DNA from 3 places in the Celeribacter sp. genome. Region 3 is predicted to be linked to each of the others. Evidence: riboswitches for the same ligand, from Rfam matches in the RefSeq annotation. Region 3 holds a riboswitch; each other region holds the start of a gene.
The links. A riboswitch is a leader RNA that binds a small molecule or an ion and turns the genes downstream of it on or off. The one in region 3 is predicted to bind thiamine pyrophosphate.
Positions count from the first base shown of each region.

Region 1: linked by a shared signal. The riboswitch ahead of thiM (hydroxyethylthiazole kinase) and the one ahead of thiC (phosphomethylpyrimidine synthase ThiC) in region 3 are both predicted to bind thiamine pyrophosphate.
Region 2: linked by a shared signal. The riboswitch ahead of thiB (thiamine ABC transporter substrate binding subunit) and the one ahead of thiC (phosphomethylpyrimidine synthase ThiC) in region 3 are both predicted to bind thiamine pyrophosphate.

Region 1 covers NZ_JBLWTA010000004.1:244,707-255,200, forward strand. Annotated here, with positions in the region: gene ACN0X0_RS07715 (histidine phosphatase family protein) at 1-472, shown strand, start outside; gene ACN0X0_RS07720 (HAD family acid phosphatase) at 469-930, shown strand; gene tenA (thiaminase II) at 934-1,614, opposite strand; gene thiD (bifunctional hydroxymethylpyrimidine kinase/phosphomethylpyrimidine kinase) at 1,611-2,414, opposite strand; gene thiE (thiamine phosphate synthase) at 2,411-3,034, opposite strand; gene thiM (hydroxyethylthiazole kinase) at 3,031-3,828, opposite strand; TPP riboswitch at 3,884-3,980, opposite strand; gene ACN0X0_RS07745 (CBS domain-containing protein) at 4,094-4,615, opposite strand; gene ACN0X0_RS07750 (hypothetical protein) at 4,694-4,891, shown strand; gene nqrM ((Na+)-NQR maturation NqrM) at 4,911-5,150, opposite strand; gene ACN0X0_RS07760 (FAD:protein FMN transferase) at 5,180-6,211, opposite strand; gene ACN0X0_RS07765 (Na(+)-translocating NADH-quinone reductase subunit A) at 6,381-7,724, shown strand; gene ACN0X0_RS07770 (NADH:ubiquinone reductase (Na(+)-transporting) subunit B) at 7,729-8,928, shown strand; gene ACN0X0_RS07775 (Na(+)-translocating NADH-quinone reductase subunit C) at 8,921-9,733, shown strand; gene ACN0X0_RS07780 (NADH:ubiquinone reductase (Na(+)-transporting) subunit D) at 9,733-10,386, shown strand; gene nqrE (NADH:ubiquinone reductase (Na(+)-transporting) subunit E) at 10,386-10,494, shown strand, end outside.
Region 2 covers NZ_JBLWTA010000004.1:264,110-274,603, reverse strand. Annotated here, with positions in the region: gene ACN0X0_RS07880 (hypothetical protein) at 1-118, opposite strand, end outside; gene ACN0X0_RS07875 (hypothetical protein) at 293-580, shown strand; gene ACN0X0_RS07870 (winged helix-turn-helix domain-containing protein) at 552-1,250, shown strand; gene ACN0X0_RS07865 (methyl-accepting chemotaxis protein) at 1,368-3,656, shown strand; tRNA gene ACN0X0_RS07860 (tRNA-Arg) at 3,705-3,781, opposite strand; gene ACN0X0_RS07855 (LacI family DNA-binding transcriptional regulator) at 4,045-5,103, shown strand; gene ilvD (dihydroxy-acid dehydratase) at 5,251-7,095, shown strand; gene ACN0X0_RS07845 (META domain-containing protein) at 7,154-8,065, opposite strand; TPP riboswitch at 8,210-8,314, shown strand; gene thiB (thiamine ABC transporter substrate binding subunit) at 8,359-9,333, shown strand; gene ACN0X0_RS07835 (thiamine/thiamine pyrophosphate ABC transporter permease ThiP) at 9,309-10,494, shown strand, end outside.
Region 3 covers NZ_JBLWTA010000013.1:44,967-55,460, reverse strand. Annotated here, with positions in the region: gene ACN0X0_RS16775 (thiazole synthase) at 1-742, opposite strand, end outside; gene thiS (sulfur carrier protein ThiS) at 744-941, opposite strand; gene ACN0X0_RS16765 (FAD-dependent oxidoreductase) at 931-1,863, opposite strand; gene thiC (phosphomethylpyrimidine synthase ThiC) at 1,860-3,647, opposite strand; TPP riboswitch at 3,768-3,888, opposite strand; gene ACN0X0_RS16755 (TRAP transporter large permease) at 3,862-5,349, opposite strand; gene ACN0X0_RS16750 (TRAP transporter small permease subunit) at 5,349-5,924, opposite strand; partial or broken gene ACN0X0_RS16745 (TRAP transporter substrate-binding protein) at 6,039-6,989, opposite strand; gene ACN0X0_RS16740 (sugar phosphate isomerase/epimerase family protein) at 7,215-8,069, opposite strand; gene ACN0X0_RS16735 (trans-3-hydroxy-L-proline dehydratase) at 8,511-9,545, shown strand; gene ACN0X0_RS16730 (NAD(P)/FAD-dependent oxidoreductase) at 9,578-10,494, opposite strand, start outside.

The sequences.
Region 1 (10,494 bases), on a different contig from region 3:
GATCATCGCCGGGCGCACGGATGTTTCGCTGACGGAGCGAGGTCGGGAGCAGGCGCGTGATCTGTCAAAACGCATGTGGCCGGAGCATATCGTGCTCTACGCCAGCCCGATGTCACGGGCGCGCGAGACCTGTGAATTGGCGTTTCCAGATCTGCCTTATGCCCTGCATGACGGTTTGCGCGAGCGGGATTGGGGGCTTTTTGAGGGGCGGCCTTTGAGCGAGCAGCCGGATCGCGAGGCCACGCCCGAAGGCGGCGAAAGCTGGCCGGATATGCTCTCACGCGTCGCGCAGACGATTGTCGAGATTTGTGACACAAGCGAGGACGCCTTGCCCGTTCTGGTCTGTCACTCCGGTGTCATCCGCGCCGCGCGGTTGCTTTGGACCACAGGGCATGTCGGCTCGCGCCCCCCAAATGCCACGCCGCTGATGTTCACGCGGTCGGGTCAAATTTTCAAGGAGACAGAGCTATGACGAACCTCGGCAAACCCTGTGTGGTCTTCGATGTGGATGGGACTTTGGCGGAGTTCGATGCGGGCAAACTCGGGCATCTCGTGCACGGGATTGAGAAGCAATGGGATGAGTTTCATCACGCCATGTCCGACGCGCCGTTGATTGCGCCTGTCGCCAAGCTGTTGCGCCGCTTGAAAGACAGCGGCGAGACCATCGTGATCTGTTCCGGACGACCGGCGGGCTGGGCCGAGCATACGATGGCGTGGCTGCGCAAACATGAGCTGCCGTTTGATGGCATTTACCTGCGGGCCGCGGATCAGGACGAGGCCAGCGATCCGGAGGTCAAACGCCGGGCTCTGGCGGAGATGAAAGCCGATGGTTTGGCCCCCTGGCTCGTCATTGATGACCGCAGTTCCGTGGTGGAGGCCTGGCGCGCAGAGGGTCTTGTCTGCCTGCAATGCGCGCCGGGCGATTTTTAAGATTTAAGCTGGATTAGACTCTATTTCTTTCCAGCCTTCACCATTGTAGGCACTGTCCCAAAAGCGCCATTCATGCCAGCAGCTGCGCTTGAACGCATGATGCATCCGGGCGCGAGTCTCGGAACTGGCCCCGGCTGCAACGCGGTCGGTCAGCGCCAACATGCGCGTGACGCTTTCGTCGAAAGCCTCGCCGGAATAGGTGGCGATCCACTCGGCATAGGGGTTCTCTGGGGGGCTGGTTTCAGCGATTTCCTTGCCGACATCACGGTAAATCCAGAAGCAGGGTAAAAGTGCCGCGACGGCTTCGGGGAAGTCCCCGATTGCGGCGGTGCGCAACAGGAAAGACACGTAGTGATCGCAGGCGGCTGAGACATCTGTGGCTTCAAAGCTGGCGGTCGTGATGCCGAAAAGGCCCATGTAATGGCCGTGCAACCCGCGTTCGACGGCGATGGCCCCTGCGGCTGATCCGGCAAGTTGTGCCACGGCCTGTGCATCGGGGGCTTTGGCGGCGGCAAGGGACAGGGCGCGGGCGAAGCCTTCGAGGTAATGGGCGTCTTGAATGATGTAGCCTTGGAAGGTTTCCGACGGCAAAGTGCCCGACGCCAATTCGCGGTTGAATGCCATGGCGTGGATTTGATCGCGCAGGGTTTGGGTCTCTTGCGCCAGCTCTTGGGTGAAAGTCATATTTGACGTCCTTGTAGGGAATAGAAGTGATGCACCGGGCCATGGCCCGCGCCGACCGACAGCTCGTCCGCGTGGGTAATGGCGGCTGTGATGTAGGATTTGGCACGTTTCGCGGCCTCCGGCAGGCTCAGCCCGGCGCCAAGCCACGTGGCCAGCGCAGAGGCATAGGTGCAGCCGGTGCCATGGGTGTTTTTCGTCTCGATCCGCGCGCTTTCGAGCCAGGTTTCTCCATCGTCCGTGACAAGCAGATCGGGGCTTTCAGGACCGCTCAAATGTCCGCCTTTGAGCAAAACCGCCTTTGGCCCAAGTGCGCGCAGGGACTGAGCTTGCTCCCGCATGTCGTCCAAGGTTTTGGCCTCGGCACAGTCGAGAAGATCGGCGGCTTCGGGCAGGTTCGGGGTGATCACGGAGACCTGTGGAAGAAACGCACGCAGGGCTGAGACGGCGCTCTGTTGCAACAACCGATCCCCACCTTTCGCGACCATTACCGGATCAAGCACAACGGGGCAGTCGAGATCGGAGATGGCACCTGCCACGGTTTGCGTGATTGCAGCATCGCCCAGCATGCCGATCTTGACCGCATCAAGGCGGATGTCGTCGCGGATGGCTTTGATCTGCGCCGCGATAAAGGCCGTGGGGCAGAGATGAACGCCGGTTACACCACGGGTGTTCTGCGCGGTGAGGGCGGTGATGACGGACATCGCATAGCCGCCATTGGCAGAAATCGACTTGATGTCGGCCTGAATGCCCGCGCCGCCGGAGCAATCGGAGCCGGCGATGGTGAGAATATTCGGGATCATGCGTCCCTCCATGCGTTGAGGAGATCGCGGCTTGCGACCTCCATATTGTCGGCTTGCGAGATGGCGGAAATCACCGCCAATCCCGCGCCGCCGGAGTGTTTGATGGCTGCGGCGTCGTGATGGGTCACCCCGCCGATGGCGAGACAGGGCAGCGGCGTTTGCGATATGATGTCCGCGAACCCATCGAGGCCGATGGGGGCGGCGTGATCGGGTTTCGAGCCGGTCGCCCGGATCGGCCCAACGCCGAGGTAATCGACGCCGGGGGGAATGGTCGCAAGCTGATCCTTGGTCTCGACCGAGAGGCCGAGGATCATGTCCGGGCCGATCCGACGCCGGATGTCGGCGGGGTTGCCGTCACTTTGGCCGATGTGCAGAACCGGTGCGCCTATGGCGATGGCCACCTCCACGCGATCGTTGATCACCAGCTTGGCGCCAAGCGGCTCCAAGGCGGTCATCAGGATCCGGGCGAGATCGGCGAACTCTGCGTCTGGCAGGGTCTTGTGTCGCAGTTGCACCCATCCGGTGCCCCCTTTTGCGGCGGCGATGCTTTGGTCGATCATCGCCTCGGGCGTGGCCGGTTCGGTGATGAAACAAAGCGGAGGAATATCGAGAGCGCTCATGACAGGCTGATCCTTGCGCCGTCGTTCAGCGCCTCGGGGCTCATGCCATAAAGCGCGTCGATGAAGGCGGTTTGGAAGGAGGCGGGGCCTTTGGCCTCACCTGCCATCTCTCCGGCCATTTCTCCGGCCAGGGCATAATAGGCGAGGGCGGCGACAGTGGCCTCGAACGGGTCTTGGTCGACCAGAAAGGCGGCGACGATCCCGGTCAAGGAGCATCCCAGAACGGTGACACGGGGCATCATCGGGTGACCATTGGCAATTTCCGCGATGCACGCACCATCGGTGACGACATCAATCGGGCCGGTGACCGCAACAACCGCACCGGTCTGGCGGGCCAGATCGCGAGCGGCGTCCTTGGCGGCCTCGACACTATCGGCGGCATCGGCGCCTTTGCCCGCTGTTTGCATCCCCGCCAGCGCCAGAATCTCAGAGGCATTGCCGCGAATGACTGTGGGTTTGCAGGCCAAAAGGCGCACGCCAAGGTCACGACGATAGCCGGTCGCACCGACGGCGACAGGATCAAAGACCCAAGGCTTACCCAGCCGATGCGCGGTGCGCGCGGTCTCCACCATCGCCTCGGCCCAGGCGGGGGAAGGGGTGCCGATGTTGATCGTCAGGGCCTGTGCGAGGGCGGTGAATTCGGCGGCTTCCTCGCGCGCATGGACCATGGCGGGAGAGGCGCCTGCGGCCAGCATGATATTGGCCATGACATTCATGGCGACGTAATTGGTGATGTTTTGCACCAAGGGCGCTGTTGCGCGCATTTTGGCAAGGCTTTGACCCGGTTGGTCCATCATGATCTCCTCCATCGCTGGCGGGGAGATCGAAAGAGACGGCGGGTTTGGCGCTGGTGTCTCTCACGCGCCTCCCTCCGCCGGCATTACCCGGTTCAGGTTCTAAGGGTTCGTCTCAGCCCGGGTGTCCCCGAGCGCCCCTGTCGCTCACTCTGTGAGTGCTCGCATTCTTGGGCAGGGACGTCAAGTGGAGAGGTCGCGGGCCTGAAAAAGACCCGCCGAACGCGGATGGTTCGACGCGCGGACATGTGGCGGGCGTTTGGTCTCAGCCGACAATCAATTGTTTGAGCTTCAACGCCTCATATTCCAGCGCGGTCAGGCGGTAATTCACCACATCGCCGATGGAAATCAGCCCGATCAGAGCCTCTCCCTCCATCACCGGAAGATGACGAAACCGCCCGTCGGTCATGCGGCGCAACACGGTGACGAGGGTCTCGTCCATCGTGGTCGTCTTTAGCTCTGTCGTCATCAGCGCATCGACGGTTTTGGGCAGGGTTTGCCCCGGTGTCTGCGCCAATTGCCGCACGATGTCGCGTTCGGACAGAATGCCGCAAAGCGCGCCTGGGGCGTCTTTGACCAGAACGACACCGATGCGATTTTCACTCATGATCTCAACGGCATGTTGCACGGTGTCCTGAGGGCGAATGGCGATGATGTCGCCGCCTTTGGTTGCCAAAACATCGCCGACGGTCGCCTGCGCTGCGGACATGTTGGTCGCGATGGTTTGGCTATGGCTGTGTTGGTCTGCCATGGCGCCTCGGGTCTTTGGGGTATAAGAAGCTGGCATGTTCATTCCTCCCTGAACTGTCTTTCAGGGTAGTGGAATTCGCGCTCAAGTAAACTTTTTCCGACCGGGAGACCCGTCTTGATTGAAAACCTGACCGGATCGCCGCTGGCGCTTTCGCCCTTGATGGCGACGACATTGTTCGTGATCGCCTGTCTGGCGGGCTATCGCTATCGCTCCGTCTGGAAAGCCGAAGGGCCGCGGGTTCAGCTTTGGATTTTCGGGCTGATCGCGGCGGTGATTTTGCTGGTTCTGGGGCTGGTGCCGATTAAGGCGTAAGAGCCGAAAAAAAGACGCCTCAGGCGGCGTCTTCTTCCATCTCATCGAGCATTTTGCGCGCGCGCGGGCAGGCAAGGCGTTCGCGCAGCGGGCTGTTTGGGTCGATCTCTTTCTTGCAGACCAGACAATGATCCGCGCCCTCGACCGCGTTCAAGCCGCCGCAGCTGCCTTTGATGGTGCGCCCGCTGAACATCACTCCAAGCGCCATGCCAGCCATCACAATCAAAAGAAGCCCAAAGGCGAGAATGAACGTCGACATGGATCGACCCCTGTAGAAATTCCGTCAGATCACGCGGTCAGCGCGGTGAACTTGTCCGAGGCATAGCTCACGCGGCCATGCTCGCCGTCTTTCACGACATGGTCAATGAACAGAACCGCGAGATCACGTTGATTTGCGATCTCGAGGCCACGTTCGCGACCCAGAACCAAAAGTGCTGTGGCCCATGCATCCGCCAGCATCGCATTCTCGGTCATCACGGTGACGGAGGCGGTGTTGTGGGTGACAGGGCGGCCCGTGGTGGCGTCGATGATGTGGGAATAGCGCTGGCCGTCCACTTCAAAGAAGTTGCGGTAGTCGCCAGAGGTGGCCATGCCCATGTCGGAGATGCCGACAACCTGTGCCACGCCGCGATCAAAGGCTTCGGGCGTCTCGATGCCGATCTGCCAGGCTTTGCCTTCCGGGTTGCGACCCGCGGTGTAGAGATCGCCGCCGATCTCGACCATGTAATCTGTGATGCCAAAGCTCTTGAGCGTGCGCGCGACCTGATCGACGCCAAAGCCTTTGCCGATGGCGGAGAGGTAAACTTCTGCGCCGTCGTTCATCTTGGTCAGCGTGCCGTTTTCCACTTTCAGCGAACGGGACTGGCCGCTGCGCGCCATGGCGTCGGCGATTTGTGCGTCACTCGGCGCATCCATGCGGGTGCCGTTTGCGCCAAAGCCCCAGAGATCGATGAGCGAGCCGACGGTGACGTCAAAACGACCTTCGGTGGCATCATGCACATGACCTGCGGCCAGCATCACATGTTCCAACTCGGGGGAAACGGTCAGGCTGTCGCCGGCAGAAGCAGCGTTGAAGCGGGAAATCTCAGAGGACGCATCCCAGTTCGACATCTGGGTGTTGACCTCGGCCAGAGCCAGATCGACGGCTTTCTGTACCTCGGCCTTGTTCACGTCCTTGGTGTGATCGACGGCGACGATGGAATAGCTGGTGCCCATCGTGAGGCCGGTGAGTTCCAGAACGGACCACCCTTTCTTGCAGGCGGCCAGACAGATCGGCATGACCATAAAGCTACGGCGAGAAAGGAGGAAAGAGTCGGACACGAGGCTGCTCCACTAAGCTGCGATGTTTCAATCTGCGGTGTTCTGCATGCTTCTGCGGCAGAATGACATTGGGTTCAACACTAAAGTAAAAGAACTGCCCTCGGAAGCCTTCCAAACCGTGGCTCATTATCGCATAAGGTAGCCGGAAAATGGACAGGGCTTAAAAGACGTGCAGCAACATGTGTTGAAGAAGGGTCTCGACGTTCCGGTGCTCGGCGCACCTGACGCCAGGATCGAAGATACAGCAGCGGTCCGGACCGTCGCCGTGCTTGGGCAGGATTATCTCGGTCTGAAACCGCGTTTGGCGGTGGAAGAGGGGGATGTGATTGCCGCTGGTGCACCGGTTCTGGCGCATAAGGATACGCCGGAGGTTCAGGTCACGGCACCTGTGTCCGGTCGAATCAAGGCGATCAATCGCGGCGCGCGTCGCGTGTTGGTCTCTGTCGAGATCGAGGTGGACGAGGCAGCCGCCGAGCCGGTCGATTTTTCACAAATCGGTGATGACAGCACGGCCGAGGGCGTGACGCAGAAACTCTGCGCCTCCGGGCTTTGGACCTCGCTGCGCACGCGGCCCTATTCTAAAGTGCCTGCGCCCGATACCAAACCTGCCGCGATCTATGTCACCGCGATGGACAGCGAGCCGCTGTGTGGCGATGCCGCGTTGATCATTGGGCAGGACGCTGAGGCCTTCGCGCGCGGACTTCAGGCCGTGGCTTTGTTGACCGAGGGCAAGACCTATCTTTGCCAAGAGATCGGTGCGGATATTCCGGGGGCCGATCTCGCGGGCATCACGGCGGTCGGGTTCTCCGGCCCGCACCCTTCGGGGCTTGCTGGCACGCATATGCATTTTCTTGAGCCGCCGTCGGCGTCGAAAATCGTCTGGACCATCGGCTATCATGATGTGATTTCCATCGGGAAACTGATGCTGACCGGCAAACTGGACGCGAGCCGCATCATCGCGCTCTCCGGTCCGATGTGTTCGAACCCGCGCCTTGTGCGTACGGTTATGGGCGCGTCGATGGAAGACCTCTGCGCCGAGGATCTGAACACCGATACGCCGATCCGCGTGATCTCCGGCTCGATCCTGAGCGGGCGCGCGGGGGCGGGGCAAAACGGTTATCTGGGCCGCTATGCGCGTCAGATCACTCTGATCGAAGAGGATCGCAAGCAAATTCCGATGGGCTGGATTCGTCCGATGCCGTCGAAATATGCCTTCCAGCCGGTGCTGGGCTCTGCGTTTTCCAAAAAGCTTTACGCGCTGACGTCGAATTTGAACGGCGGGCGTCGGGCCATGGTGCCGCTGGGCACCTTTGAAGAACTGATGCCGCAGGATTTCCTGCCGACGCAGCTTTTGCGCGCGCTTCTCGTGATGGACACGGATCAGGCACAGGCGCTGGGCGCTCTTGAGCTGGACGAGGAAGACGTCGCGCTTTGCGGCTTTGCCTGCCCGGCGAAATATGAATATGGCCTCGCGCTTCGCGACAGCCTCACCAAGATCGAGAAGGAGGGGTAAGGCTTTGGGTCTTCGCAATTTCTTCGACCGGATCGAGCCGCATTTTGAAAAAGGCGGCAAGTATGAGAAGTATTTCTCCATCTACGAGATGGTGGAAAGTCTTCTTTATACACCGAAAACGGTCACCACCGTCGCGCCCCACGCGCGGTCTTATGTCGATATGAAGCGGATCATGACCTATGTGGTCATCGCCACGTTCCCGACGATCCTTTTTGCGCTTTATAACACCGGGCTTCAGACCAATCTGGCGATTGCCGAGTACGGTCCCTCGGGCTGGCGCGCGGGCGTCATCGAGGTGCTGGGCATCGGGTTTAACGCCGAGAGCATTCTGGCCAACATGGCGCATGGGCTTTTGTACTTCCTGCCGATTTACATCGTGACGCTGGTCGCGGGCGGGATTTTCGAAGTGATCTTTGCGGTCGTGCGGGGCCATGAGGTGAACGAAGGCTTCCTCGTGACCTCCATGCTTTACACTCTGATCATGCCCGCTTCGACGCCTTTGTGGATGGTGGCTTTGGGCATCATCTTCGGTGTCGTGATCGGCAAAGAGGTCTTCGGCGGCACGGGCAAGAACTTCCTCAACCCCGCGCTTGTGGGTCGTGCGTTCCTCTATTTCGCCTACCCGGCCTTTATGTCGGGCGACTCAATCTGGACGCCTGTCGATGGCTTCTCCGGGGCGACCGCTCTGGCCATTGGCGCCTCTGAAGGCGTCGGTGCATTCGCGGCGCATGGCATCAGCTGGATGGACGCTTTCGTTGGCACGATCCAAGGCTCGCTGGGCGAAACCTCGACCATCGCCTGTATGATCGGGCTTGCCTTCCTGTTGCTGACCAAGATCGCCAACTACCGCCTGATCATCGGCTGTATGGCCGGGATGATGGCCTTTTCCGGTCTTCTGAACTTTATCGGCTCCGACACCAACCCGATGTTCGCGATGCCGTGGTACTGGCACCTTGTGACCGGCGGTTTCGCCTTTGGTCTCGCGTTCATGGTGACCGAACCTGTGTCCGGCGCGCATACCAACATGGGGCGTTACATCTACGGGGCGCTCATTGGCTTTATGGTCGTGATGATCCGCGTGGTGAACCCGGCGTTCCCCGAAGGCATGATGCTCGCCATCCTCTTCGGCAACGTGTTTGCGCCGCTGATCGACTATTTCGTCGTGCAGGCCAACATCAAACGGAGGGCCAAGCGCAATGTCTGAAGCGAATGAAAACAAAGGCTTGATCCGTCGTTTCCTCGACGCCCCGCCGGACAGCGTGGGCAAGACGGTGTTCGTCGCCGTGGCGCTCTGTCTTGTGGCCTCAATGGTCGTGTCTGCCGCCGCTGTGGCGCTGCGCCCGATTCAGGATGAGAACAAGCTGCGCGACAAGCGGATCAATATTCTTCAGGTTGCGGGCGTTTATGACGAAAACACCCCAGTGAACGAGGCCTTCGAGGCGTTCGAGCCGCATGTGTTGGATCTCTCGACGGGTGAATTCACCGACGCCTTCGAGACCTCCGAATTCGATGCGCTGGCTGATGCCAGAGACCCATCGATCATGCGCCCGATTGACGAAGACCCTGCCGGTCTCGGCGGTCAGATGCAGGCGTATCGCCTCGTCTATCTGCTGCGCGACGACAGTGGGGCGCTCGACAAGGTGGTGATGCCGATCGAGGGCTATGGGCTTTGGTCCACGCTCTACGGTTTCATCGCGCTCGAAGAGAACGGCAACGACATTTTCGGTCTGCAATTCTACCAGCACGGCGAGACGCCGGGTCTGGGCGCCGAGGTTGACAACCCGCGTTGGAAAGCGCTCTGGCGTGGCAAGAAACTCTTTGCCGAGGATGGCGATCTGGCGATCACCGTGGCGAAAACCCCGCCGCCTGAGGGCACGGATTACTATGTGGACGCGCTTGCGGGTGCGACGCTGACCTCGCGCGGGGTGGACAACCTTGTGCGGTTCTGGATGGGGCAGGCAGGTTACGGCAGCTTCCTTGAGCATCTGCAAGCAGGAGAGGTGAACTGATGGCACAGACATATCGTTCGCAACTGATCGACCCGTTGGTCGACGACAACCCGATCACCTTGCAGGTTCTGGGCATCTGCTCGGCACTCGCGGTGACCTCCTCGATGCAGGTGGCTTTTGTGATGGCGCTGGCCGTGACGCTGGTGACCGGGTTCTCGTCGATGTTCATCTCGATGCTGCGCAACCAGATCCCAAGCTCGATCCGCATCATCGTGCAGATGGTCGTGATCGCCTCTCTGGTGATCCTCGTCGACCAGCTGCTCAAGGCCTATGCCTATGAGATTTCCAAGACGCTTTCCGTCTTTGTGGGTCTGATCATCACCAACTGTATCGTGATGGGCCGCGCCGAAGCTTTCGCGATGAAGAACCCGCCGATTGCGAGTTTCATCGACGGCGTCGGCAACGGGCTTGGCTATGGTCTTCTGCTCATGGTCGTCTCCGTGATCCGCGAGCTGTTGGGCTCCGGTTCCCTGTGGGGCATCACCATCCTTGAAACCGTGAACAACGGCGGCTGGTATATCCCCAACGGTCTGCTTTTGCTGCCGCCCTCGGCGTTTTTCGTGATCGGTCTGATCATCTGGGCCGTGCGCACGTGGAAGCCGGAGCAGGTCGAAGAGCGTGAATATCAAATCCAGACGGTGGAGGACCACTGATGGAAGGTCTCATTTCACTCGCGGTCAAGGCCGTCTTTATCGAAAACCTCGCGCTGTCGTTCTTTCTCGGCATGTGTACCTTTCTCGCCGTGTCGAAGAAAATCTCGA
Region 2 (10,494 bases), on a different contig from region 3:
AAAGCCCGCCCAGCGCCAAAGCGGCGTCATTGTCTCCGGCGCGTGCCGGTGCGGCGGAAATGCCAGCGGTGGCAATGGAAAGCGCAAGCAGCCCTGCGGTGAATTTGGTCAGTCTCATCGGTCGTCCTTTCAAAGCCTGCGGCCCGCCTTTTCGAGGGCTGAGCACGTTGATGGGACGGTGATGGCCGGTTTTGGGAAAATCGCTCAATAACAGTGGACTGTCATTGGATAACAGGTGGCAAAATCGGCTTTGCTATTGAATAACATCCGCGAAACTCACAGGATCGCGAGCATGAAAAAGCACCTTCTCCCCCTCATTGTTGCGCTTGCCACCCTGCCCGGTCTGGCCAGCGCCTCCTGTTACGCCAGCTACAAAGCCAAGCGTGACAATCCGCTCAAGCTGCACTTCGGCGTGGCCGAGGTGGGCGACCAGCACTGCTCGAAAAAAGCGGCGGCTCAGGCGATTGGCCCGCGGCTTGAGAAAGAGGGCTGGCATCTTCTCTCCATCGTCGCGATGATCCCCGAAGAGAAACTGGGCGAGGTCAAAGCCGATGCTGGCGACTATTTCCTCCGATACTGACAGCCGCAAAGTATCGCGTGTGGCGATCTATGGCATCGTGGCGATTGTCGCGATTCTGTTGATCGCCGCCGTATTGCTGTTCGTGAACCTGCCAGACGCCAACGCGTTTAACGCGCGAGTCGAGCGGATTTTCGTTGAGAACGACCTGACCACTCAGGCGGAAATCAAATTGCTCGAAATCCTCGCGCAATCAGGCACCTCCTTTTCCGGCGTGCTCAATTCCTACCGCATGGTGATCTTTGTGCTCTTGGTGTTTTCCACCGCGCTCTTGATCGCAGCCCTCGTGTTCCTCGTTGTGATCATTGCGCTGAACAAGCGGATGAGCGAAATAGAGAAGCGCGGGATCGAGGTCTCTTCGCTCCTGATCTCTCGCGCGGAGAACACCGTCTATCTGAACAATATGGAATTCAAACTGACCCCTGCCGCGATTGAAACCCTCTCTGTTCTGGCCGAAGCGCGTCTCGACGATGACGTCCTGTCCGGCGCCGAAATCGAAGCGGTGATTTCTGGCCGCAATTCAGTGGATTGTGACGAGGCCGCTGGCGCCACCCGGATCAAACGCCTGCGCGATACGCTTGGGAATCAGATGGTGAGCGAGTTGCTGGTCAAAAACATTGCCCGCAAAGGGTACATGCTGTCCTGTCCGCGCGATGTCATTAAAATGGTCTGAAAATACCCCCTGTTCTTCAGCCTCATGACCCTTTGGCCTTATAAATCTTAGGCCATCTTCGCAGTCCATTAAGAGATACGTGCAATAACTCCCACGAATTTCGTGTTGGAGTGCGCTATGAAGATCTCGTTAAAGACCGTCTCCGGTCAACTCATCCTTGCAGCGGGAGTCATCATCTCGGTCATCGTTATCGGCATCACCGCCTTCAATGGCTTACGTACGTCTGAAAAGGTGAACGATCGCATTCTACAAACGGCCACCGAACGGGCGGAATGGGCGGGGGATCAGGTCGGCCTTTTGGTGACCCAAGCCACCTCGACGGGTCTGGCGCTCAGCGGGATGATCGAAGGCTATGTCGGCACGGATCAGCCGCAAGGCGCCGAGATCATTTCGATGCTGGAAGATGTTCCGATGCAATTCGAGAATCTCTACTCCTCCTGGATGTCAGCGGTACCCGGCGGCAGCGCATCGACCTTGATTGGCGGCCCGGACGGTTTGAATGAAGCAGGTGTTTTCACGCCTTACTGGACCAAAAACGACTCGGGCGGTCTCGACTTTCAGACCTTCACAGTTGACCCATCGCAGGAATGGTTTGCCGAACCTGTTCGCACCGGGAAAAGCCTGATCACAGAGCCCTATCAAACGGATGACGGTCATTTGATGACATCGGTTTCGGTGCCTGTGCGGCACAACGGTGAAATCATTGGCGTTACAGGTGTCGATATCACGCTGGCACATCTGACGGAGCTTCTGTCGAACATGAAGGTGTTCGGAGACAGCCAAATGGCTTTGCTGGACAGCAATGGCAAATGGCTCGCACATCAGAATTCCGAACGCCTGATGCAGGTCTACGATGGCGTCGGTCTCGAAGAGGTCAAAGCCGCGCTCGGTGACGGTCAACCCCGCATCATTCGCGGACTGCCCGATGGCGTCATCCGGGTCGTTTATCCTTTCACAGCCAATGGCATGAACCGGACCTGGGCCACAATCCTCGATGTCCCGCGCGATGTGTTCGCCGCTCCGGTGCGCCAGGAAGTTTTGATAAATGTCATCACCGGCTTGCTCATTTTGATGCTGACAATTGGCACGATCCTTCTCTCCTCTCATCGCAAAGTCCGCCTGCCCTTGGCCACGATGCTCAAGGATGTAAATGCGCTGGCCGACGGCAATTATGAGCAAGACGTCTCAGGTACGACGCGTCGTGACGAAATCGGCGCCATGGCGCATTCTCTCGAAAGCCTTCGGAAAACACTCTACGCCAATCGCGATTTGGAAAAAGAACAGCAACGTCTGAGAGAAGATGCCGAAAAAGCACGCGCAGACCATGCTGCAAATGAAGAACGTCAACGCGAAGAAGCGGCGGAACGCGAACGCCAGGAGCGTTTGCGCGAACAACAAGAGCGGGACGCGAAAGAGGCCAGCCTTCGCCAAGAAGAGATCGAACGTGCTACGCGCGCAGCAGAGCTCTCCCGCGTCATTGATTTTCTCGCGACGGCCCTTCGGGGGCTGGCCGAGGGCAATATGGATGTGAAAATCGCCGAAAAATTCGACGACCAATACGATCCCCTGCGGATCAACTTCAACCAAACCGTTGATCGCCTGTCTGAACTCGTCTTCTCGATTGGCACTGCCACCGGAGAAATCAATGAGGGCGCCCAGCAGATCACCAGTGCAATCTCGGATTTGTCGCGCCAGACCGAAGGCAACGCCGCCACACTGGAAGAAACCGCAACCGCACTCAATGAATTGACTGCCTCTGTCCAATCTGCGGCCCAGAATGCGCATAAGGCCAATACGCTGGTCAGCGAAACCTCGGAACAAGCGCAAAGCACTTCGAAAGTGGTTGAAGACACGGTCATGGCCATGGAAGAGATCAAAACGTCCTCGACACAAATCTCGAAAATCATCTCGGTGATTGATGACATCGCCTTCCAAACCAATCTTCTCGCGCTCAACGCTGGCGTCGAAGCTGCGCGTGCGGGAGAAGCTGGTCGTGGTTTTGCGGTCGTCGCTTCCGAAGTCCGCGAGTTGGCTCAACGCTCTTCTGGAGCGGCGCGCGAGATCAATGATCTCATTGTCAAATCCGGAAATCAGGTTATCAATGGTGTGGAAAAGGTCAATACAACAGGCGAATCTCTGCAATTGATTTTCCAATCGATCGCGTCAATTTCGACCCTCATCCGCGACATCGCCGCATCCTCGAAAGAACAGGCCTCCGGCATTTCTGAAATTAACGAAGCCGTCAACCAGATCGACCGCGCACAACAACGCAATGCCGCCACATCTGAAGAAACCACCTCCGCCTGCACGATCCTGAGCATGCAGGCAGATACGCTTGCAGATCTCGTCGCAAAATTTCAGACCAGCCAACAATCCTCTCCGGGTACGCTCTCAAAAGCCAGCTGATGTCTAAGTCCGAACGGCCAAGAGGTCATGTCGTCTACTCAGTGAATATGGTGACCCCGGCAGGATTCGAACCTGCAACCTGCCCCTTAGGAGGGGGCTGCTCTATCCAGTTGAGCCACGGGGCCACATTGGTCTCATAGCCTCGTGGGCTATCACGGCACAAGGGGTGAGGCGCGCCTTGCCGCTGAGAAATCGCACCTGCGGCTGATTGGCGCTGGCTTTGCTTACCCAACCAAATGCGCACAGATGTCCCAAACGGGGCATCAAATGACTGATCGCAGGAACGGCAAGAAATGTTAGCGTTAACAATTTTCATCCACGCCAGATGGACAAGGCAATTTTATGGTGTAGACTGACAGGAATTACAAACAGTTCAGAGGGTCAGGCCATGTCACAGGGTTCAGGAAACGCACCGTCGAAACGGCCACTCACGCTTCGAGACGTCTCTGAGGCCTCCGGCGTCTCTGAAATGACCGTCAGCCGCGTGCTCCGCAACCGAGGTGATGTGTCTGAGGCGACGCGGACGAAAGTTTTGGAAGCCGCCCGCGAGTTGGGCTATGTGCCGAACAAGATCGCAGGTGCGCTAGCCTCGTCGCGCGTGAACCTTGTCGCCGTGATCATCCCCTCGATGTCCAACATGGTGTTCCCCGAGGTCATGACCGGCATCAACGAAGTGCTCGAAGACACCGAGCTACAACCCGTCGTCGGCATCACCAATTACAAACCCGAACGCGAAGAAGCAGTGCTCTATCAGATGCTATCCTGGCGTCCCTCCGGTGTGATTATTGCAGGGCTGGAACACACCGAAGCTGCCAAGGCGATGATGGCCGCCGCTGGCATTCCGATCGTGGAAATCATGGACACCGATGGCGAGGCGATCGATGCCGCCGTTGGTATTTCACATCGTCGTGCCGGTCGCAAAATGGCGCAGGCCATCGTCGACGCGGGCTACAAACGGATCGGGTTTCTGGGCACCAAAATGCCGCTCGACCACCGCGCCCGCAAACGCTTTGAGGGTTTCACAGAAGTGCTCGCGAAATCCGGTCTCGAGATTGCCGACAGTGAATTCTACTCCGGCGGCTCCGCGCTTAAAAAAGGCCGCGAGATGACCGAGACCATTCTCAAACGCAACGAAGAAGACCCGCTCGATTTCCTGTATTATTCCAATGATATGATCGGCGCTGGTGGGTTGATGTATTGCCTCGACAACGGCATCGACGTGCCGGGCGACATCGGCCTTGCCGGGTTCAACGGCATCGAATTCCTTGATGGACTGCCGCGCAAACTGGCGACGATGGATGCCTGCCGCGCCGAGATCGGACGCGCTGCGGCGCAGATCATCGCCAACCGGGTCGAAGATGAAAACGCAGCAGGGGGTGAGATCGTCACGCTCGAACCCTCGCTTGAATTTGGCGACACGCTCAAACGCAAGAAAAAGCTGATCTAAGCGCCAGATCACCGGATCGGCCTCGATTCAAGCAAGATTATTCATCCACGCACATGCGGTCGTGACTGGAAATGTCGCGCCGAAAGCCTTATGCAACGTCAACCCGCCCAGTAGGCGGCTCATATGACGTTACAGAAAGCCAACACCATGCCTCATTACAGATCCCGCCGCTCGACCCATGGCCGGAACATGGCCGGTGCCCGCGGCCTTTGGCGCGCGACCGGCATGACCGATGGAGATTTTGGTAAGCCAATCATCGCGGTCGTGAACTCGTTCACGCAATTCGTGCCCGGCCACGTCCACCTCAAGGACCTCGGCCAAATGGTGGCACGCGAGATTGAAAAAGCGGGCGGTGTGGCGAAAGAATTCAACACCATTGCGGTCGATGACGGCATTGCGATGGGCCACGACGGGATGCTCTACTCCCTGCCCTCGCGCGAAATCATCGCGGATTCGGTCGAGTATATGGTCAACGCACATTGCGCAGATGCCATGGTCTGTATCTCCAACTGCGATAAAATCACCCCCGGCATGATGATGGCCGCGATGCGCCTCAACATTCCGGTGATCTTTGTCTCCGGTGGCCCGATGGAGGCCGGCAAGGTGCAGATCGGTGATCTCGAGCGCGCTGTGGACCTCGTCGATGCGATGGTTGCCGCCGCCGATGATCAATACACCGACGAACAGGTCGACGCGTTCGAACAAAACGCCTGCCCGACCTGCGGGTCGTGTTCTGGCATGTTCACCGCCAACTCGATGAACTGTCTGGCCGAGGCGCTGGGGCTGGCACTGCCGGGCAACGGCTCGACGCTTGCCACCCATGCGGATCGTAAGAACCTGTTCCTCGAGGCCGGTCGTAAGATCGTCGAGATCACCAAGAAGCACTACGACGAAGAGCTTCCGGGCTACCTGCCGCGTGAGATCGCCACATTCGAAGCGTTTGAGAACGCCATGTCCCTTGATATCGCCATGGGCGGCTCCACCAATACGGTGCTGCACCTCTTGGCCATCGCCTATGAGGGCAAGGTGGATTTCACCATGCAAGACATCGACCGCCTGTCGCGCAAGGTTCCCTGCCTCTGCAAAGTCGCACCGAACATCCACAACGTCCATATGGAAGACGTGCACCGCGCTGGTGGCATCTTCTCCATTCTGGGCGAGATGCATCGTGGCGGTCTGCTGCATGGCGACGTGCGCACGGTGCACAGCGACACAATGGCGGCGGCGATTGCCCAATGGGACATCACGGTCGCCAACAACCCCGAGGCCGAGCAGCTGTTCAAAGCGGCACCGGGCGGCGTGCGCACGACGCAAGCGTTTTCGACCCAAAACCGCTACAAGGAGCTCGACACCGACCGTGAAAATGGCGTGATCCGCTCTGTGGAACATGCCTTCTCGAAAGACGGCGGTCTGGCCGTTCTGTTCGGCAACATTGCCGAGCGTGGCTGTATCGTCAAAACGGCGGGTGTGGATGAAAGCATCCTGAAATTCACTGGCACCGCCCGCGTATACGAGTCGCAAGACGATGCGGTGAACGGCGTGCTGACCCGCGAAGTGCAGGCGGGCGAAGTGGTCATCATCCGCTACGAGGGTCCGCAAGGTGGTCCAGGGATGCAGGAGATGCTCTACCCGACGTCCTATTTGAAATCCAAAGGTCTGGGCAAGAAATGCGCACTTTTGACCGATGGACGGTTCTCCGGCGGCACCTCGGGTCTGTCCATCGGCCACGTTTCCCCCGAAGCGGCCGAGGGTGGTTTGATCGGGCTGGTGGAAACCGGCGACACGGTTGAGATCGACATCCCGAACCGTTCGATCCAGCTCAAGGTCGATGACGCCGTGCTTGCGGCTCGTCGTGAAGAAAAAGGCCCGCTGCCGTGGAAACCTGCGGCCCCGCGTCCGCGCGCCGTCTCCACCGCACTCAAGGCCTATGCCATGCTTGCCTCTGCCGCGGACAAAGGCGGGGTGCGCATCTTGCCGGAAGACGCACAATAAGGCTCTAATCCAGCTGGAAAGATATAAAACGCCGCCTCCTTTGGGGCGGCGTTTTGCATTAGCGACGTGCCGTGATCAGCGGCTCACCCTGACCAAAGAGCACAAGCGCGCCGGTCTCGTCGATGTCGAAGCGATCCACTTTAGACAGAGTCTCCAGCACATGCGCCTCTTGCTGCATCAGGGCCTCAGGGCACATCATGCGGGTCACGGCCAGCGGCTTGAAAGACAGCCCCTCACCGGTCAGCTCGAAGCCACCTGTGAAGCGGTTACAACCGGTTGATCCCGCCACGCGGTCACCGTCGAATGCCAATGTGATATAGCTGGCATCAATCACGCCAGCGCCCGCGACATCCTCGATCTGCCATTCTGGCCCGTTCAAAAGATCCATCGTCTCCCCCGCACATCCGTGAAAACTATTATCGCCTCGGATCAGGGTCACGATTTCCGGATAGGCTTGACCAGACATGTCATCGTGACAGAGCTGCGGTGACACCGCCAGATCAAGATCTGCCGTTTGATACGTCAGGCTTTCCTCATCGATTTGCGCCAAAGGCCACGCACCTTCAATGACGGTTTCACCATAGTCCAATTCCGCCTGCATCTGGCCTTCACTCACCGAAATCCGCCATCCCGGCTCATTCCCGCGCGCCACCCATGGCGCCTCGGAACCAGTGAGCGAACAGTCCATTTCGACCCCATTCCAGCCCAAAAGCGCCTCTTCGCCCTTAATCCAGAACAGGACATCTTCCGCCTCGTTCTCATAGCGCGCGCCGGAGGCAGAGATCGTTTGAGGCAGGGTCACGACACGCCCGCCCATCTCCAAAATAGCGGCCTCGTCAGCAAAGCCTGCGCGCCCCGACAGACCCTCACACATAACTTTCGTGCCAAAGCCCACCGGCACAGAATTCGCGAAAGCGGGCGCCGACACGGTCAACGCGCCCAAACAAAAAACAAAACTCGAAATTCTCATGGCATCCTCTCACCAATCATCATGAGATCAGACTACGCCCCTAGGTCTCACGGGTCCATCTCGGAGCCTTCAAAGAGCCGTTATGAGCCGATCCTCACACCTCATCGAAAACGCTTGAACTTCGCCACGGGCTTCCATAGCTTCGCGCCTACCTCGGGGTGCCCGTGCCAGACACGGCTGAGATGCAAATGCGAACCCGTTGAACCTGAACCGGCTAACACCGGCGGAGGGAAGGTATCAGCGATGTTCCACACGCGACCTTTTTCTTCGCCCATATGACTATGGAGCGAGCCATGAAATATGGATTGACCCTTGCGGCACTGCTGGCCGCAACCTCTGCGCAGGCAGAGACCCTCACCGTCTACGCCCCGGATTATTTTGCCTCCGAATGGGGTCCCGGTCCCGCGATCAAGGCGGCCTTCGAGGAAGACTGCGATTGCGAGCTTGAGTATATCACCGGCGATGTCCTTCCGCGCATTCGTCTTGAGGGTAAACGCACCAAAGCCGATGTCGCGATTGGCATCAACGTGGATGCGATGAAACAAGCCCGCGACACCGGCCTGTTCGCGCCTCATGGCGTGGACCTGTCGCCCCTGACCATGCCGATTGAGTGGACGGATGAGACGTTTTTGCCCTTCGATTGGTCTTTCGCGGCTTTCGTTTATGACAACACGAAAATCACCAATCCGCCGAAATCCTTTCATGAGTTGGTGAATTCCGACGAGGATTGGAAAATCGCCATTCAGGACCCCCGCACCTCAAGCTCGGGTCTCACCTTGGTGCTTTGGGGGCATGAGGTCTTTGGCGATGAGGTCGAAGAGGCCTGGGCCAAACTGGCGCCCAAGGTGACGACCGTGACCAAAGGCTGGTCGGAGGCCTATGGCATGTTCACCGACGGTCAGGTCGATATGGTGCTCTCCTACACCGTCTCCCCCGCCTATCACATCATCGCAGAAGAGGACGAAACCAAATCCGCAGCCCTCTTCGACGAAGGGCATTACATGTCCGTCGAACTGACCGCGAAACTCGCAGGCACGGACCAGCCGGAATTGGCGGATCAGTTTATGAATTTCGTGCTCTCGCCCGCCTTCCAGAACATCATTCCGACCGCCAACTGGTCCTATCCTTCCGCGCTTCCGAAAGAGCAATGGCCGGACGAGTTTTCGCAGCTGAACTACCCCGACAAAGCGATCCTTTTGGGGGAGGACGAAGCCGCTGCCCTGCGGGATGAAGCGATTGCCGAATGGCGCAGCGCGTTTTCTCAGTAACCCTCTGGCCCGGCCTCATCGCGGCGGCTTTGGTCGCCGCGTTGAGCTTTGGCACATTGGGCGCAGTGGCGTTGCGGGCGGAAAGCTTTTCCGCCCTCTCCCGTTTTGACTGGATGGCGGTGCGCTTCACGGTGGTGCAAGCGCTTTTGTCCGCCGCGCTCTCCGTGCTCTTCGCCATCCCCGCCGCACGTGCTTTGGCGCGGCGCAGCTTTCCGGGTCGGGGCCTGTTGATCACGCTTTTGGGCGCGCCTTTTATCTTGCCGACCATCGTCGCCATCCTCGGCTTGACTGCCGTATTCGGCAATGCGGGATTTGTCTCTGTTGTGCTGAATTGGGCCGGATTAGAGCCTATTTCGATCTACGGTTTTCACGGCGTCGTATTGGCGCATGTGTTTTTCAACCTGCCTCTGGCGACCCGGCTTCTGCTTCAGGGGTGGGGGGCCATTCCGGCGGAAAGATTCCGTCTCGCCTCCTCGCTCCATTTCGGTGCGCGTGACATCTTTCGTCACCTCGAATTGCCGATGCTCAAAGAGATCGTGCCCGGCGCCTTCACCGTGATTTTCCTGATCTGCACCACCTCCTTTGCCATCGCGCTCACCTTTGGCGGCGGCCCCAAGGCGACCACAGTCGAACTCGCGATCTACGAAGCGTTTCGCTATGATTTCAATCTGGGCAAAGCCTCGCTTTTGGCGCTACTCCAAGTGGTGATCTGCGCTATCGCGGCAGCCGCTTCTTTGAAATTTCGCGTGCCACAGATGGGGTCCGGCGGGCTTCATCGCGTGGTGCAACGCTTCGACGCCCACAACGCTCCGGCTCGGGCACTGGATATGCTCTGGGTTGGCCTGATCAGTGTCTTTCTTTTGACGCCCCTGCTCGCCATCACCTTGCGTGGCGCGCCCGGCCTGATCGACCTGCCTGCTTCCGTCTGGTCTGCGGCCTTGCGGTCGATTTTGACGGCCATCGGCTCCGCATTTCTGGCGATCTTCATGTCTCTGACGCTGGCGCTGGCCGCGCTTCGGTTTCGCAGTCTTGAGATCATCGGCATGTCCTCCATCGCCGCCTCTCCGCTGGTGATGGGCACGGGGCTTTACATCGTGCTCTTTGCTGTCACAGACCCCGCCGATTGGGCCCTGCCGATCACGGCGCTGGTCAATGCGGTGA
Region 3 (10,494 bases):
TGCCGAACACCGGGGTGGAGGCCTCAGCCATATCGCGCCGCGGCATGAGGCCCGCGTCATAGGCCTGTTTCCCGGCGCTTACGGCACGGGAAAATGCCTCTGCCATGGCCACGGGATCGACGGCCTTGGCCACGGCAGTGTTCAAAAGCACCGCATCGAAGCCCATCTCCATCGCCTTTGCGGCCTGTGATGGCGCGCCGATCCCGGCGTCGATCACCAGAGGCACATCGCGAAAATGCGCGCGCATGGTCCGTAAGCCTTCGATGTTGCGCAGCCCTTGGCCGGACCCGATCGGCGCGCCCCACGGCATCAACACGCGGCACCCGGCCTCAATCAGTTTTTCGCCGAGGATCAGGTCTTCGGTCGTATAGGGAAAGACCTCGAACCCGTCGGCGCAGAGGATGCGCGCGGCTTCGACCAAGGCGAAGGGATCGGGTTGTAGCGTGTCGGCATGGCCGATCACTTCGAGTTTGATCCAATTGGTGCCAAAGACTTCGCGCGCCATCTGCGCCGTGGTGACCGCTTCGCGGGCACTGTGACAGCCTGCCGTGTTGGGCAGGATGCGACATCCGCTGTCTTTGAGAATGTCACGAAACCCCGCGCCGCCTGCGCCCTCGCGACGAAGCGAGACGGTGATCACCTCCGTGCCAGAGGTCGCGATGGCCGCCCGCAAGATGTCGGGGGAGGGGTATTGCGCCGTGCCGAGCAGCAGGCGGTTTTTCAACTCGGTGCCGTAGAACATGTCAGCCCCCTTGCATCGGCGAAAGAAGCTCGATCTTCATGCCCGCCGTCAGGTTGATCCCCTCGCGCGCGTCGCGCGGCACGAATTGCCCGTCAACGGCAGAGGCGACAGAGCGCGCCTCATAGTTTTGCTCCGTGATCAGCGCGGCCAGCGTGGGGACTGAGGTTTCGACAGACTGTCCGTTCAATTCAATGCGCATCGGCGCTCTCCTGTGTCAAAAGCCCGGCCAGCTCCATGCCCAGAACGGGGGCCATCAGAAAGCCGTGGCGATACATGCCGTTGATGTGAAACCCCGTTTCCTTGCGGCGCAGGGCCGGGATATTGTCGGGAAAAGACGGGCGCAGGTCGGCGCCGGTCATGATGATTTCGGCCTCGGCAAAGGCGGGATGAAGGCTATAGGCCGCTGAGAGCAATTCCATCGCCGCGCGCGCCGTGATCGGGCCGGAGCGAGAAGATTCGACCATGGTCGCCCCGATCATGAACCGCCCCTCGCCGCGCGGCACGATGTAACAGGGAAACCGAGGATGCAGCAGGCGCACGGGCCGCGAGAGCATGACCTCGGGCGTGTAAACCTCAAGCATCTCGCCCCGCACACCGCGCAGATCGGGGAGCATCTCGGTGGCGGACATGCCGCGACAGTCCACGATCCGCCCCTGTGGTGCGCCGTCGCGAAACACGACGCCCTGCGCGAAAAGCCTGCGCTTGAGCGCAGTGAGCGCTGCGGTTGGATCGAGATGGGCTTCGCTTTCGAAATAGAGGCCACGGGCAAAGCGATCCTCGAGATCGGGTTCCAACGCATTGGGCGTGACCCAGCGATGCGCGCGCGTGGCACGGGCGAAGCGGTCGAGTTCCTGCGCGTCGCGGGGCGGGGCCACGACCAGCGTGCCGTGTCGGGTCACATCCACATGAGCGGCCCACCAGTCAATCGCGACCTGTCCACGCGTGACGATGAGGTCGGGGGCGCTTTCACCCTCGCAAAACGGCGCAAGCATCCCGCCCGCCAAACGGGAGGCGGGCGCGGGGGCGGTGTCGGGGCATATCACCTCGACCTCGACCTCCGCGTCCATGAGGGCGGTGGCGGCGCAAAGCCCCGCCACGCCTGATCCAAGGATCGAGATCATTCGGCCGGTTCCGCAGCAGGAATGTAGAGTTCCCCGCCCTCGCGGAATTTTTCCGCCATAGAGGCCATGCCTTCCTGTTTGGCCGCTTCGGCACGGATGTCGTGAGAAATCCGCATCGAACAAAACTTCGGTCCGCACATGGAACAGAAATGCGCCACCTTATGCGCCTCTTTCGGCATGGTTTCGTCGTGCATTTCGCGCGCCGTGTCCGGGTCGAGGCCGAGGTTGAACTGATCCTCCCAGCGGAATTCAAACCGCGCGCGTGACAATGCATCGTCGCGCAGTTGCGCCCCTGGATGCCCTTTGGCGAGATCGGCGGCATGGGCGGCGAGTTTATAGGTGATCACCCCGGTTTTCACGTCGTCGCGGTCGGGCAGGCCAAGGTGCTCCTTCGGCGTCACGTAGCAGAGCATCGCGGTGCCGAACCAGCCGATCATCGCCGCGCCGATGGCGGAGGTGATGTGATCATAGCCCGGCGCGATGTCGGTCGTGAGCGGCCCGAGCGTGTAGAACGGCGCCTCGTGGCAATGCTTGAGCTGCTCGTCCATATTCTCCTTGATCTTGTGCATCGGCACGTGACCGGGGCCTTCGATCATGACTTGGCAATCCTTGGCCCAGGCGATTTTGGTCAGCTCACCCAGCGTGCGCAGCTCGGCAAATTGCGCCTCGTCATTGGCGTCGGCAATCGAGCCGGGGCGCAGCCCGTCGCCCAAGGAAAACGACACGTCATAACGGCGGCAGATGTCGCAAATCTCGTCGAAATGCTCGTAGAGAAAGCTCTCACGGTGATGGTGCAGGCACCATTTCGCCATGATCGAGCCGCCGCGCGAGACGATGCCGGTGACGCGTTTGGCGGTCATCGGGATCATGTGGAGGCGCACGCCCGCATGGATGGTGAAATAGTCGACGCCTTGCTCCGCCTGCTCAATCAGCGTGTCGCGAAAGACCTCCCATGTGAGGTCTTCTGCGATGCCGTTCACCTTTTCCAGCGCCTGATAGAGCGGCACGGTCCCGATCGGCACAGGCGCGTTGCGGATGATCCAGTCGCGGATGTTGTGGATGTTCCGTCCCGTTGAAAGATCCATCACCGTGTCGCCGCCCCAACGGATCGCCCAGACCATTTTCTCGACCTCTTCCTCCATCGAGGAGGTGACAGCGGAGTTGCCGATATTGGCGTTGATCTTCACTTTGAAATTGCGCCCGATGATCATCGGCTCCAATTCGCGGTGGTTGATGTTGGCGGGAATAATAGCCCGGCCTTCGGCGATCTCCTGACGCACGAATTCCGGCGTGACCAACTCGGGAAGGGTGGCCCCGAAGCCCTCGCCATCGGTCTTCGCGCCCGACAGACGGCCTTCGTTCTCGCGGATGGCGACGAATTCCATCTCCGGCGTGATGATCCCGGCCTTGGCATAGGCCAGCTGGGTCACGGCACGGTCTCCCACGGCACGCAAGGGCGCGCGTTGATGCGGGAAGGCGGGCGTCAGGCGCTCGCCGGTGGCAAATCCATTGTCCGCCTCGGTCACCGCGCGGCCCTCGTATTCTTCGACATCACCACGCTGATGTTGCCAGCCGCCGCGCACATCGGGCAGGCCTTGGGCAATGTCGATCTGGGCCGCCGGATCGGTGTAGGGGCCGGAGCTGTCATAGACCCGGAGCGGCGCCTCGCCCGTCACCGCGATTTCACGCAGCGGCACGTGCAGCTCATGCAGATCGCCATGCACATAGATTTTCTGCGACGCAGGCAAAGCACCGGTGGTGATGGTGGGAATAGTGTCTTTCATTTCGGTCTCCTCATATGTGAGACCCAAGTGAAACGGGTAGCAGACATGGACCGCCGCCCCTGCGTTCAAACGCAAATGGGCCATGCGGCCCGAAAGGACCGCCCTCGTGTAAGAGATTGCGGAGATGCCCTTCGGTCTTCCTACGCCAGTGTCAACTGGGTCAGGTTCTAAGGGTCGCGTCACCGGGGTCTCCCCCTGTCTGCCTCTCAGTCCCCTAGGCGGGACTCCCCTGACGTGTCGTCATAGTCTCGTTGTGACGCGGGGCTGTCAACGCGAAAAACAAATTTCGTGATGCCCCGCGACGGGGTGGGAAAGGGCGCGCCAGAAAGGGTCTTTGGCGCATCCTCGGTGCGTAAGGGAGGCTTAGGCCTCCTGTGCTCGGGACGGCTTTCATATAAGAAAGCGCGGGACCCATCGGCGGTGTCAGGAAGGATGTCTGCAAGTTCACGGCCAAAAGGATCGCAAACCAATAGGCCACATCCGCAGAGGCAGCGTGATCGCCGAAGTCGAGCGACAAGATGATCGGTGCCACCACGGGCAGGACGATCAATGTCACCTCGATCCACTCGAACAGGAACCCGAGGATCATCACGACGATCAGGATGTGCCAGGCCCCATAGCCGGACTCGCGAATGAAATCGGTGATCAGATGCTCGCCGCCCAAAAGTCGGAAGGTCAGCGAAAAGACCATGGCGCAGACGACGGTCATGAAAATCATTCCGACCGTTTGCATCGAATCCGACAGGGTCTTGCGCAGTGATGTCCACCAGCCGGTATTTTCTTCGGCAAAGCGTTTCACGAAGTTGCCTTGCGATTTGGTGGCCACGGCATCCGGGATCGCAAATTGGGTTCGTGCGAGCAACGCGTAGATGAACGGACGCACAACAAAGGCGAGGAAAATCGCGCCAATCGCACCAACGCCCGCGGATTCCGTCGGCGTCGCCCAGCCAAAGATGATCGAGCCGAGCACAAAGAAAATCAGCAGGAAGGCAGGGACAAGACCGATCACCAAGGTGACGATCAATTGCAGAAACGACACCGATCCGGTGTTTTTCTGACGGGGGGCAAGCTTGGGTCTCAGGGTCGAGATCACAAGGATATAGACCAGATAAAGCCCACCGAGCATCATGCCCGGAACGAAGGCTGCCATGAACATCGTGCCAACAGACTTCGACAAAAGATCCGCGATGACCACGAGCATGATCGACGGCGGGATCAGAATGCCCAGCGTCCCGGAGGCCGCAATCGTTCCGGTGGCAAGCGTCTTGGAGTAGTTTTGCTCCAACATCAGAGGCAGGGCCATCATGCTCATCATCACGACAGAGGCACCGACAATCCCGGTCGCAGCCGCAAGGATGATGCCCAAAAGCGTCACAGCCAAGGTCAGCCCGCCCGGCACACGGCCCAACATGGTCTGAAGCGAGTGAAGCATATCTTTGGCCACGCCGGAGCGCTCCAGCATGACCCCCATAAAGACGAACAGCGGGATCGTGGTCAGCACGAGGTTCTCAGCCGCGCCAGCCCAGATGCGGGTGGCAATGGTGTAAAGCTGGATCGGGATCAGCTCGCCGGTCAACAGGCCGATTGTCGCAAAGCCGACGCCAACGCCGCCCATGACAAAGGCGACCGGGTAGCCGGTGAACAACAGCACTGCCATGGCCGCAAACATCATCAGCGGCAGATATTCGATAAAAAACTCCATCAACGTGTCTCCATCACGGCGGCATCGGTGGTGTGCGGCATATGCGAGGTCGGGGGCGGCGGCAGTAGGTCAGGCCGTCTGAGCGTGATCAGCGCAAGACTGATCCGACTGATCCCGGCCAATGTCACGAGATAGATGCCAAGCGGCAGCATGGCCTTGATCGCAAAGCGAAAAGGCAGCCCATCCACAGATTGTGACACTTCACCACGAATATAGGAGGTCCAAGCCAGCTGGGTCGCGAAATAGCCCGCGAAGCCACAAAACGGCAGCAACAGGAAAAGCCCGCCCAAAAGTTCGATCCACGCCTTTTTGCGTGGGGACAGCGTCGCGTGGATCAGGTCGATCCGCACATGGCTGTCCTTGATATAGGCAAGACCCAGGCTGAGCATGATCAGAATGGTGTGAAAATGCCACTCGGCCTCTTGCAGCCGGGTCGATCCGAGATTGGCAAAGCGCCGGGTCACAACGTTGAACATGACGGTAATCATCAGGCCCAAAAGGGCAAAAGACCCTATCTTTCCAAGGGCGACAAGCAGCGCGTCGATGGCGCGGCTGATCTTGAGAAGCGATCGCATGGTGTCCTCCGAAACAAATCCCTTCAGGTCACAACGCCCTGTCGCGAGGGCCTGTACCGAATAGTCAATGCGCGGGACCGGCCGAAACCGATCCCGCGCTCTGGGAGAAGCGGGTTACTGGATGTAGCCCATGTCGTTCCAGGGTTTGTATTCCGCACGGAAGGCGGTCAGGGAGTCCATCACCTCCTTGAACAGAGGATCGGATGCGCTTTCCTCTTCCACGACCGTGGCCCATTGAGTGCGCAGCTCGTCGAGCACCTCATCCGGCCAGACTTTGAACTCGGCGCCATTCTCGGCCATCCGGGCAAGCGCCGGACCTTGGGTGGCCGAACCTTCGGACAGGGTCTTGAGGGTGGCCTCGCCACAGGCGGTCTCGATGGCCAGCTGTTGACGCTCGCTCATCTTGTTCCAGGTGTCGAGGTTCACATAGACCGCGTTGACCGAGGTCTGCTGGTGTCAGCCGGGGAAGTAGGCGTATTTTGCCACCTCATAAAAGCCCATGTTCTCATCGGCGGAGGGGTTCGAGAACTCGCCGCCGTCGATCACGCCACGCTCAAGTGCGGCGTAAACCTCGCCGCCCGGGATCAGCTGAACCGAGGCGCCAGCCTTCGACAGGACTTTGCCGCCAAGACCGAAGTAACGCAGCTTTTTCCCTTTCAGATCCTCGACCGTGTTGATCTCCTCGTTGAACCAGCCGGATGTTTCGGGCGGGTTCAGCGTACAGACGAAGCCCTTCAAATTCAGGTCCGCGAGGATGCGGTCGAAAATCTCGTAGCCGCCGCCATTGTTCATCCAGGTCAAAAGCTCGGTCGCAACGGGGCCGAAGGGCACGGAGGTAAAGGCGCTCAGCGCCGGGACGAGACCGGAACCATAGCCGGGCGTGCCGTAGGCCATGTCGATGGCGCCTTGCGACACCGCATCGAAAAACTCTGTGCCGGGCACGAGCGCGCCGGGTTCAAAGACGTCGATCTCAAGCGTGTCGCCAGACAGCACTTCGATCCGGTCCGCCACCCACGGCACGATGGTGCCGATGACGGGGGTTTGGGTGGCATGGGCCGCGTGCATTCTCAGACGCAGGTCTTGCTCTTCTTGTGCGAAGGCAGCCGAGCCGAAAACGGTGACGACGGTGGCGATGGCCGTCATGCTTTTCAGGGCGGTTGTCAGTTTCATTGGGGTCTCCTCCTCTATGGTCGTGGCCAGGCGCGTGTTTGATGCGCTTTGGCCTAGGTGACCGAAGCGGGGCTGCTTCGGTCGCATGTCGTGCTGTGTTGCGCTGCCGGGTTTTAAAGCTCAGAGCCGGTAGCCGTGGCCGACGAGCCGCTCTACGTCGCCTTTCAGGCGCGGCGTCGGATCCTGTCCATCCATCAGCTCATAGACCACGTCGCCCGTGTAGCCGATGTCATCAAGCGCCTTCGCGAAGGCCGGAAAGTCGATCTCACCCGCGCCCACCGTGGTGTGCGCCCAACGGTCGGCCCAGCAGTCGCTGACATGCGCGAGGATCAGGTGATCCGCCACGTCACGCACGCCTTGGGCGGGGTCTTCGAAGGCAAAGGTGTTGGTGCAGTCGTAACAGATGCCGAGGTTCGCATGCCCGATCCGTTCGACCAAATCCGCGACCTTGCGTCCGGTGCCGAGCATTTCGAAGGGCAGCGTTTCAAGCCCGACCTTCACGCCAAGCTTTTCGCCATGTTCGGCAAGTTTGCCGACCTCTTCGCAAAGAAACTCAAGCGCGAGGTCTTCTGGTGTAGGCATGAGGCTGTGCAAACGCCCGACGGGCAGGACAAGGCAGGGGGCGCCAAGGTCCGACCCGATCTCGATGGCCTTACGGAACTCCGACATCGCAAGCTCATGCAGCCCGGCGTGCAGGGCCATCAGGTTCAATTCCATGGTGAAATTGACGGACACGCAGTGCAGTTCGAGATCAGCCATCAGCCGCCGTACACGGTTCCGTTCATAGGTGTCAAACGTCGAAGATTCGAGGTGCGGGGGGTAGGGGAAAAACTCGACCCCTTTGACGCCGGCATCGGCAATCCCCCGAAGCGATCCTTCAAGCGATGCGAAATGCCAAAACCCTGCTGTGGACACGCCTAGCGTTATTATCCTGCTCTCCTCCCGTTTGTGGTTGCGGCCTTCCGACAGCCACATTGCTAATAATTGTTGAATTAGTTCAGCAATTATTAGTATGAAATCAAATGCAAGACAAAATTGAAAATAGGCGTATTAATTTGCTATCAGCACATGTGGCGGCTCTGACGTTTTTCGGGAAAATCTGAACGTATCTTAGGCGTTAGTCCTTCGGACGCCCCTTTTTGCAGGTCGCAGATTTAGGCTGGCACGCGCTCGGGCCGGTCATCTCGGTGCCCGACCCCAGATGATTTTCCCAGATGCTCTGCCTAGAATCTCTTGCGCACCTTTGACGGTTCAGCACGCAAGCGTCCGGCATGTTTTCAATGATTGAGGTCTGTGCCGAAAGGTCGTGCCGGTGTGATGGTGCGGCGTTTAACGCGATAACAGAGGTGCCGAGCGCTGCGAAATGCGCTATCTGAAAGACTTAGATGAAGCCTCTCGCCAATAGGAACTCAAGTCTTGCGCAGCACAAAAATCATTCATGTCGTTTCATGTCATGCAGAGGGCGAAGTTGGCGATGTGATCGTCGGCGGGGTGGCGCCTCCTCCCGGTGACAGTGTGTGGGACCAGCGCAAATGGATTGCCGAGGATGAGACGTTGCGCAATTTCATGCTGAACGAACCGCGCGGCGGGGTGTTTCGGCATGTCAACCTGCTGGTGCCGCCCAAACATCCCGAGGCACAGGCGGCCTGGATCATCATGGAACCGGAAGACACCCCTCCGATGTCGGGATCGAACTCGATCTGCGTGTCGACCGTCCTGCTCGACAGCGGCATTCTACCGATGACCGAGCCTGTCACCGAGATGGTGCTTGAGGCGCCCGGCGGTCTGGTACGGGTGCGCGCGGAATGTGCCAATGGCAAGGCCGAGCGGATTTATGTCGAGAACCTGCCGTCATTCGTAAGCCGCCTTGATGTCCCGCTCACCGTGCCGGGGTTGGGCGAGATCACCGTGGACACGGCCTTTGGTGGAGACAGTTTTGTCGTGGTCGATCCGGTCGCGCTTGGTATCGATCTCAAGGCCGAAAACGCGCGCGAAATTGCGGAACTGGGCATCCGCATCACCAATGCTGCCAATGCGCAGTATCGTTTCGAGCACCCGGAAAAGCCGGATTGGGCGCATCATTCTTTCTGTCTTTTTGCCGGGCCGATCACCCGCGATGGCCATGAGCTTCGGGCACAATCCGTCGTGGCGATTCAACCGGGCAAACTTGATCGCTCGCCGACCGGCACTGCGGTGTCCGCGCGGATGGCGATTTTGCACGCGCGCGGCGAAATGGGTCCGGAAGACCGCTTCGCCGGCGTGTCGATCATCGGATCTGAATTCCATGGGCGCATCCTTGGGGCCGTCAAACTCGGCGACGTCGATGCCATCCGACCCGAGATCAGCGGGCGGGCGTGGATCACCGGCACGGCCCAGCACATGCTCGACCCGTCCGATCCATGGCCGGGTGGCTATCGCCTGTCCGACACATGGCCCCGGATCAAGGGATAAGATGCGGCCCCGAGCCGCACCTGCCGGGCGGATCAGAAACGATCGGCCCGGAACGGTGAGAGAGAAATCTCCGGTGTGCGGCGCGCGGCCAAGTCCGCCACAAGTTCGGCCGTGCCAGCCGATTGGGTCAAACCCAGATGGCCGTGACCGAAGGCATAGATCACGCGATCCGATTTCTTCGCGCGTGCAATGACAGGAAGGCTGTCGGGCATCGACGGCCGAAAGCCCATCCATTGCGTGCCACCTGACGGGTCGAAACCGGTCAGGAAGCTCTGGGCCTTTTCCACCAGAATTTCGGCACGCTTATAGTTCGGCGGCAAAGACAGCCCACCCAATTCCACCGCCCCACCAACGCGCAGTCCCTCACCGATACGGGTCACGACGAAGCCGTGATTGGCAAAGGTGACATGGGTGCGCAGATTGAAACTTGCGGTCGGGAAGGTGGTGTTATAGCCGCGCTCGGTTTCAAGGGGGATGCGCTCTCCCAAGGTGCGTGCGAGATGGTGGGACCACGCGCCTCCGGCGACCACGACCTGTGAGGCATGCACTTTGTGGCTGGTGGTTTCGACCTCCACACCGTCGAGTTTTGGCGTCAGGGCCCGAATGTCGGCCTGGTCGATTTCCCCGCCACTTTGGACGAAATGCTGTGCCAGAAACTCGGTCCATTGCGCTGGATCGACTGTATTCATCCAGTCAGGTGTAAAGCCCGCATGGGTGAAGCGCGGATGAAGCCCGGGCTGGATGTCGGCAATCGCCTCCGGGCTTTCCAACAGGTTGAAAGCGATGCCATGCTGGCGGCGGAGTTCCCAGGACGGAAGCGTGGCCCGGAACTGTGCGTCGCCTTCATAGACCTGAAGCTGACCCTCGCGACGCATGAGCGGTTCACCATTGACGGAGGCGATCAGCCGGTCAAGCGCCTGCCGGGACAGGTGCATCAGATCGGATTGCG